One region of the Paenibacillus sp. ALE3 genome, then DNA from elsewhere that is predicted to be linked to it. Evidence: riboswitches for the same ligand, from Rfam matches in the RefSeq annotation. Region 1 holds a riboswitch; the other holds the start of a gene.
What was found. Region 1 has a riboswitch for ZMP and ZTP ahead of ACXHJ2_RS18830 (bifunctional 5,10-methylenetetrahydrofolate dehydrogenase/5,10-methenyltetrahydrofolate cyclohydrolase). Riboswitches for the same ligand answer to the same signal wherever they lie in the genome.
Positions count from the first base shown of each region.

Region 1 (4,421 bases):
ATCCTTTAATGATGAAATAGGTTCGAAGCCCTGCAATGCTTTTGTGTTTTTCCATACACTTCCGTCTTTTCTTAGGAATATCCAGCGTTCCTCATAATCCGGTCTTTCCTCATAGTAACTATCTATATGGGCAACCTCGCCGATGCCAGACAGGGGTTGAAAACGACTAAAGATATTTTTATCTCCGAGTTGATCAGCTGAAAATACATTCCCTTCGTTGCTAAGAGCGAGCATATGATCACCCAAACTACTTACAGTTGCGAGGTTCTGTAGTCCTTCCAGAGGAACAAATTTCACGGATTCAGAAATATTGTTTCTAGGCACATACCATGCAGAGTGGTCTTGCAAGGTAAATACTAGATCGCCTTCGTTGATAATATTAGAGAATGTTTTTACAACGTTCGGCTTGCCCTCTATACGAGTCGGTACGGATTGATTATAGCCCCACAGCCACAAGCTTCCATCGGATTGAATCAGACTTCCGGAATCATAGGAGCGAATATGGGATGTGGAATCATCTCCGGCCGCCCATACACTGGGACTGAGCAGCAATAACGTGATTATACTGAGTAATAGAGTACGTCTTTTCATACGATTTTCCTCATTTCTTGATCAATGTGTATAAGAGAAAAAATGTTCTTAAAGAATATCCCTTATCCATAGACGAAGAAAGGATAGAAAAGTTTTCCATAAATAATGAATCGTAATAAAATAACCTCCAAACCCAACGATTAGAGATGGGTTTGGAGGTTATTTATAATTAGCGAATAGGCAAAATATTACAGCTTGTGCACGGTTATGAGCTGATTAATTAGCAATTCGACTGCGCACAGTCAATAAGGTTTGCTCTTTAATTTGTCCGATTTCACGGAGGAGTACGGCTGTTTTGGCTTCGTAGGATTGTTTGACATCCAAGTCCTTGAGCGAGGCAAGGTTAATATCAATGGTAAGCAGGGCCGATTGAGCGGCTGCTTCAAACAAAATCGCGCCGATGCCCAGATCAGAAATCACATTTTTATTGGATATTTCAACAATGTTGTAGGCTTGTGATAGTCCGTCCCGGCATACTTCCAGCAGGCGCATAGGGACCTCAATGGCAGCAATCACCGCTGTTTGTAAGGAATGGGTACGATAGCGCTTTTCTTCGTCTGTTTCTTTGGGCAAACGCAACGCGGTCATGTACTGTTCAAAAGATTGGATGTCTGCGGCCATCAGTTCCTCACAATGTGTAGACAATCTCTCCATGCTGCTAATGACTTGCGTCATTTGTTCACGGAATTGCGCGAATTTTTCTCCTTGTGAAAGGTTGGCGGTCATGGAGGTCATAGCTGCGCCTAGTGCCGCAGCCAGCGCGGATACACTTCCTCCGCCGGGGGTAGGCGCTGCACTTGCAGCTTCTTTCAGAAAATGTGCGATGGACTGATTCCACGACAGTTCAGTCATGAATAAACCACCTCTCTGGAGTAATGTTGCAGACGTATCGCTTTGAGCAAGTTTTTGTACAAAATGGCAGTCGTTAAGGTACCCACACCGCCGGGAACGGGAGAAATGGCATGTACCTTTTCTACAACGTCCGGAGCAGCGTCACCCACGATTTTTCCCTCCAGCGTCTCATTAATTCCTGCATCCACGAGAATCAAACCTGGATGCACCATATCCTGCGTAATCACATCAGGGCATCCAACTGCGACGAAGGCAATATCTGCATGGCTCAGATGCTCTGCAATATCACGTGTACCTGCATGACAGGCGGTGACGGTGGCATTTTCTCTTTGCAGCATGTGGAAAAGGGGAAGTCCCACCGTCTGCCCAATGCCCACGAGCGTGACATTTTTGCCTGCCAAGGAGTGGCCGTAATGCTTCAACAGTTCAATACAGGCTTGAGGTGTAGCGGGGTACAGCCCTGCGTCACCCGTAACGGTAGCCAGCTTGTTATCAGGTGTAATTCCATCAATATCCTTGTAGGGGGCGATGGATTGTTTAATAACGGAGGCGGAAAGATGTTGAGGAAGCGGGAGTTCCAGCATAATGCCATGTACATGGGATGCATCATTTAGGGTGCCGATCAGGTGCAGAAGCTCGGCTTCGCTTACATGACGATTAAAAGTATGGAGATGAAATGAGATGCCCAGCTTCTCTGCTATTTTTTGCTTGGTCCGTGCATAGTATGCAGATGCCGGATCACCTTCTACTAACAGGGTTGCCAGATGGGGACGGTGTCCTTGCTGTTTCATTTGCTCTACTTGGGAACGGATCGTTGCATACACTTGCTCAGCTGCTTCTTTGGATTTCATAATAATAGCCATAGTCCGAGCCTCCTCTGAATTTATCGCATAATAGAATCAACAGGGTGTCATGGTCTTAAAAAACGAAAAAAAGTATTTGCACAAGGTCGTCAAGACAGACGAATCCTCTGCAAATACTTCTCCCAGGCGAACGGTACGCTTTGTTTGTATGCTCCCTCGTGGTTGATTCCACTGACTTCGCCAGTCACATACAGCGTTATATATCTTACATTTTAACAAAAAAACAGCAGAAAGGAAACCCGCGAACATTTGGCAAACAGGTTTGGTTAGTAGTCTATATGACAAATGTCATATGCCCGAACTGACGTTTATGACTACAGCAGATCCAGCGTTCTCCTTATACTGAGCTTAGATCAACATGTACGCCTGACAGGATCAAGGTATGGGCTGCATTTTAAAGGAGGATCATAATGGGTATGACACAACTCCCGTTAGCTCAATTGAAAAAAAATATGGCTCCCTACGAGAAAATAAACACGAAATCCAGCGTTCTGCAACTGATTAATACCTTGGGACCGCTAATCCTATTGTGGTATGCCGCTTATCTTAGCCTAGCGGTTTCTTACTGGCTTACGCTTCCAATTACCATTATTGCGGCAGGCTTTGTGGTACGGACGTTTATTATCTTTCATGATTGTGGTCATCAATCTTTTTTCAAAAGTCGCAAGCTGAACGATATTGTGGGAACGATTACAGGGATTATTACGCTCTGCCCTTATCACCAATGGAAAAATAGTCACGCGATCCACCATGCAACCAGCAGTAATCTGGATAAAAGAGGCACAGGTGATATGTGGGTGCTCACGGTAGAAGAGTACACAGCGGCTTCCACATGGACACGGCTGGCCTATCGTATATATCGAAATCCTTGGGTTATGTTCGGGCTAGGTCCGATCTATACTTTTTTGATTTCCTATCGGTTTAATGTCAAGACAGCCAAACGTAAGGAAAAAATAAACACTTATGTGACGAATATATCCATCGTTGCATTGTATGCACTGTTGTGCTGGGCTATTGGCTGGCAGGCATTCCTTCTGGTACAGACGCCTATCTTTTTTGTCTCTGGTATGTTGGGAATCTGGCTGTTCTATGTGCAACACCAGTTTGAGGATTCGTATTTTGAGCATGATGAAGAGTGGAGTTATATTAATGCGGCTGTAGAAGGCAGCTCTTACTACAAGCTCCCTAAAGTATTGCAATGGATTACGGGCAATATTGGTTTTCATCACGTTCATCACCTGAGCCCGAAAGTACCAAATTACAATTTGGAGAAAGCTCATGAAGCCACACCGTTGCTGCAAAAGGCGACCACGATCACAGTGAGTAGCAGTCTGCAATCTTTGAAATTCCGACTGTGGGATGAAAGTACCAAAACCTTTCTGACCTTTAAACAAGTAAAGCCGCTGCTTAGCAAACGTGTTGGCGCTTCAAAACCCATCCCCACACCTGTTGTAGGCACGGATAGAAAATAGACGTTGTACGGAAATTGGTATGTTAAGATAGGGATATCTAAAGTAGAAAAGGGTGGCAGGATGCAAAAGTGGTATCAGATTTTCCAAAGAAATACGGGACTTAGCCCTTATGTGTGGGTCGTCTTTTACATCCTGCCCTTTTACTATTTTAGCTCTTCATCTACAAGTCATATTATTCTGGGTACCGCGATTATTTTGGTGTTTTTTGCTTGTTATGTACTGGCTTTTGTCTCTCAAGGCTGGCTCATATACTTCTGGACCAGTGTGCAGATTGCTATATCGATTACGATGACGCTGCTATTTAGCTATATGTATTTTTCCATATTTATCGCTTATCTGATCGGTAATATTAAAAGTAAGGCTGCATTTACGACGCTGTATATAATTTTAATGGTTATTACGATTGGATTAATCAATTATGGGTTTGTTTCTCAGAATCCTGTTTTTATTAAGCAGATTCCTTTTATCTTGCTCAATCTGATCGGTGTGATCCTCCTTCCGATTACAAATTTTAATCGCAACAAGAGTGATCGGCTTCAGGTCCAATTAGAGGATGCCAATAAGAAAATATCGGAATTGATCAAGCTGGAGGAACGGCAAAGAATTGCGCGTGACCTGCACGATACCTTGGGTCAGAAGCTGT
Region 1 covers NZ_CM134214.1:4,243,773-4,248,193, reverse strand. The annotation lists gene ACXHJ2_RS18840 (stalk domain-containing protein) at 1-591, opposite strand, end outside; gene ACXHJ2_RS18835 (cyclodeaminase/cyclohydrolase family protein) at 808-1,443, opposite strand; gene ACXHJ2_RS18830 (bifunctional 5,10-methylenetetrahydrofolate dehydrogenase/5,10-methenyltetrahydrofolate cyclohydrolase) at 1,440-2,306, opposite strand; ZMP/ZTP riboswitch at 2,420-2,504, opposite strand; gene desA (Delta(5) desaturase DesA) at 2,717-3,778, shown strand; gene ACXHJ2_RS18820 (sensor histidine kinase) at 3,839-4,421, shown strand, end outside.

Region 2 (4,421 bases), 1.6 Mb from region 1:
TTTTTAAGAGTATCAGCAATGATTTTACCGATTTTAACCATAGCTTCTTCATCCATACCACGAGAAGTTGCAGCAGGTGTACCAATACGGATCCCGCTAGTAACAAACGGACTCGTTGGGTCAAAAGGAATGGCGTTTTTGTTGACCGTGATGCCCACGGAATCCAATACATGCTCCGCTTCTTTACCTGTGATATTCAAATTGCGTGTGTCCAACAGCATCAGGTGATTATCCGTACCACCAGATACAATGTTAATCCCCTCTGCCAGCAGTGTTTCAGCCAGCACCTGTGCGTTGCGAACTACGTTTTGCGCATAGGTTTTGAATGATGGCTGGAGCGCTTCACCCAAAGCAACTGCTTTGGATGCGATCACGTGCATCAGTGGTCCTCCTTGAGTACCAGGGAAGATAGCTTTATCAATCGCTTGCGCCCACGCTTTGCGAGTCAGAATTAGACCCCCACGCGGACCACGTAGCGTTTTGTGTGTCGTTGTTGTCACAAATTGGGCATGAGGAACTGGACTAGGGTGAATCCCTGCTGCCACGAGACCTGCGATATGTGCCATATCCACCATGAACAAAGCACCTACATCATTAGCAATGGAAGCAAAAGCTTCAAAATCAATAGTACGCGGATATGCACTTGCACCAGCTACGATCAGACGAGGGCGGTGCTTGAAGGCTGCTTTGCGCACTTCATCGTAGTCGATACGGAAGCTGTCTTCACGTACACCATAAGCAGCAAAGTTATACAACAAACCGGAGGCATTAACCGGGCTTCCGTGTGTTAAGTGGCCGCCATGCGCCAGATTCATACCCAGTACAGTATCTCCAGGTTGAAGAGCTGCCAGATATACCGCCATGTTAGCCTGTGCTCCAGAGTGAGGCTGCACGTTCGCATGCTCGGCGCCGAATAATTCTTTCGCGCGGTCACGTGCAATATCTTCGACGATATCTACATGCTCACAGCCACCATAGTAGCGTTTGTTCGGATAACCTTCAGCATATTTATTGGTAAGCACGGAGCCCATGGCTTCCATTACTGCTTCACTGACGATATTCTCGGATGCGATCAGCTCGATATTGTGGCGTTGCCGTTTCAGTTCAAGCCCCATTGCTTCCATCACTGCCGGGTCACTTTTACGCAGATGTTCCATCATGATTGATTACTCCCTCTCCATGGTCAAATTTTGGGTATACAAGCAAATGCCTGTTCCTCTGTTGGGTACCTCATCATTAATGCAAAAAAGATCAGTACTAACATGCCGACATGACAAATGCTAATCGCAGTTTCCGCCGGCTTCTTGTTCCAGACTGTACACTGCCCGTTGTCCGCCAATAAGTGGAGGACGAGTGAACGCAGCTGTCACACGTGCTTCACCAATCCAGCGAAGGCTTGGGCGAAACGGAACGGCAATTGGGCGCAGATGCATGCCAATCAGCGTTTCGCCGATGTCTATCCCGGCATGAGCCTGCACGTTCGCCGCCAGACATGCATCATCCATAGAGCGATAGGCAACGGTAGCCATAGAGCCCCCTGCTGTACGAACAGGAACAGCCGCAACCTCCATCAGTCCTAATCGCTCCAGTAGAGAACGCTCAACGACCAGTGCTCGGTTCAAGTGCTCACAGCATTGAAACGCCACGTCAAAGCCATACTCTCTGCGAACGGATTCTACTCCAGACAGCACTTGCTGAGCCACATCGAGCGCTCCTGCTGTGCCGATCCGACTTCCAGCCACTTCACTCGTGCTTGCGCCAATAACCAGCAGGCGACCAGCTTTGAGACTGGCCGCTTCCGCAATTTCCCGCACGACAGAAGCGGTCTGTGCTTCGAGTGAAATCTCATGATCCAATTGTTCTACCATTGGAACCTCCTTTGGTTGAACAGCCTCTCAGAGACTAGGCACGGTTTCATGCCCCAAGTTCAACACACTCTCTCCTGATCACAATCTGACTATATTATAGCCGATGTTTCAGATTTCGAGCAGAAAAAATGGAAGAACAAGAAGGCAGCAGAAGATCTGCTGTAGCTTGTATACGAAAAAAGAGCAGTCCACACCTATGTGGAATTGCTCTTTTGCCCAGGCGACCGGCCGTATATCCGATGCTCCATCGTGGTTGATCCCACTTTTGTCGCCAGTTACACCGGATTCTCGTTTTTCCACCTTATCTTAACGGATTAACCGTCGAAAATCAACAGATTCCGTACAAAATAGAGGAACGGTGCCGATTTTATTCGGAAGAACCTTTTAGCTTGTCCAACAACTTATGCAAAGCCGTACGGATTTCTGCCGCTGTGACATCGTAGTCCTCACGCGAACCACCAAATGGATCTGAGATATCGAAGCCCGGAATCCGTTGGTGTAATTCAATCATTCGTTCACGCTCCTGCGTCGATAGCTCTTGTCCGAGTGAAGCCATCAACTGCTGTGAAGCATACAAGCCATCTAACTCCTGTACGTCATTCAGCACTGCGTCCCGGTCCTCCACATATTCCTTCAGCGTAAATACTTTGCCTGCCGTTTGGGGGAACCGCTGTACGACATGCTGTTTATGTCCTTGTGTCAAGGTTAAGATCAGATGTGCCCACTCGGCAAGCCCGTCGCTTAAAGGAGTTGAAGTGATCTGATCGGATATATCGTGATCACGCAGAACCGCCTCTGCATGTCGGGATATCGGCGTGCCGTCCATCGCAGCTACTCCAGCGGAACGCACGTCCAGTTCCAGACCATGCTCAGCAGCCAGCTTACGCAGCATTCCCTCAGCCATTGGACTGCGACAGGTGTTCCCTGTGCATACAAATAAAATATTCTTCAACGTCTTCACCCCCCGTATGTTGAAAATATATAAACAGAGGATTACTCAAATCCTGTATTTATTTTACACTGTCTACGTTAAAATCAAAACATAAACATAAAGCCGAATGCCAGCAAAATAGCACCGCCCACCGCTTCTCCATAATCCCCAAGATTACGGCTGACCTTGCGCCCCAGTAACAGCCCCAGCATCGCCATCGCTCCCCCGCAAAAACCAAAGGCCAGAACAGTCAGCACCAGGTCACTCTGGAACATTCCCAGTGACACTCCCACAGAAAATGAGTCAATGCTCACCCCAAGCGCAAACAGCAAAAGACCCAAAGGCGACCGATGATCCAATACGTGTACGCCGTCCCCCTTGAAGGAATTATATACCATATGCCCGCCCAAAAGGATGAGTAATCCCCCTGCGAAGTAGGTCGTCACATGGCCTAATAAAGAACTCATATAATGGCCTGTGAACATTCCCAGCAATGGCATCAGGATGTGAAAAAAACCAATCACAGTGCTGATGCGCAGCACGTCTCGCAGGCGTATCCCCTTCATACCGATCCCTACGCCCAGCGATAGCGCATCCATCCCTAGCGCTACCGCCATGATCAGAATCGTTACAACCTGCCCAGCATCGGCAGAGGCTGCCAGCATACTCCATCCCTCCATTATCCGTCTGTTCTTGTACACGTTATGCGGACAAGGGGCAAATCAGTACAAGCAGGCACTGAAAATACCCAAAACAGAGATAAGGAGAGAGGAGAAATTAAAATAAGAGACTCAATTCTTTACAGAAGCTACAGACGGATGATTCGATGACCTGCCGCTTTAAGCAGTCGGTTCATGACGGCGTCTCCCAATCCTTTCGGCGGACAGGCTTCCGCCAAAATGTAGGTGACGCCGTCCTCATCGCAGCGGCGCAGTACGCTGTATAGGCGCTGCGCCGCCTCATGAAGCGCGTCCAGCTTGCCCAGCGTGTAGACTCGTTCTCCGGCGTAGCTGGCGGCATGGTCGTCGAACGCGAGCACCGCCGTGCGCTCCCCGCGCGCGGTAGCCTCCGCCAACGCGGTGCGAATCCAGCCCGTCACTTCAACAGACGACGGGCCTTGTACCACACTCAAGCGCCCTCGTGGCGCATAGTGAGTATACTTCATGCCCGGCGAGCGTGGCGCCAGGCTATCGGCGTCCTGCCCGGGTGTGTCAGCCAGCGCCGGGTCCAGTACGACAGAGCGGGCAACCGTAGCGAGCTGTTCAGCAGTCACACCGCCTGGGCGCAAAATGGTGACGGTTCCGTCGTCACCGACTTGTACTACTGTGGACTCCAGTCCCACCCCCGTGGGGCCTCCGTCCAAAATGCCGCCGATGCGGCCCTCCAGGTCCTCCAGCACATGCTGTGCTAGGGTCGGACTAGGTCTTCCCGAGCGATTGGCGCTTGGTGCAGCCAGCGGGCAACCAGCTTCCGTGATCAAGCGCAGCGCTATCGGATGATCCGGCATGCGCACACCGACCGTGTCCAGTCCTGCGGTCACACGCGATGAAAGTGCCTGCGACACTACTGGCAATACGAGAGTCAGCGGTCCTGGCCAAAATGTATTCATCAGCGCTCGGGCT
Region 2 covers NZ_CM134214.1:21,704-26,124, reverse strand. The annotation lists gene ACXHJ2_RS00135 (serine hydroxymethyltransferase) at 1-1,160, opposite strand, end outside; gene ACXHJ2_RS00130 (TIGR01440 family protein) at 1,281-1,868, opposite strand; ZMP/ZTP riboswitch at 2,076-2,157, opposite strand; gene ACXHJ2_RS00125 (low molecular weight protein arginine phosphatase) at 2,236-2,820, opposite strand; gene ACXHJ2_RS00120 (manganese efflux pump MntP) at 2,904-3,464, opposite strand; gene ACXHJ2_RS00115 (L-threonylcarbamoyladenylate synthase) at 3,608-4,421, opposite strand, start outside.
Region 2: another riboswitch for ZMP and ZTP. It lies ahead of ACXHJ2_RS00130 (TIGR01440 family protein); the one in region 1 lies ahead of ACXHJ2_RS18830 (bifunctional 5,10-methylenetetrahydrofolate dehydrogenase/5,10-methenyltetrahydrofolate cyclohydrolase).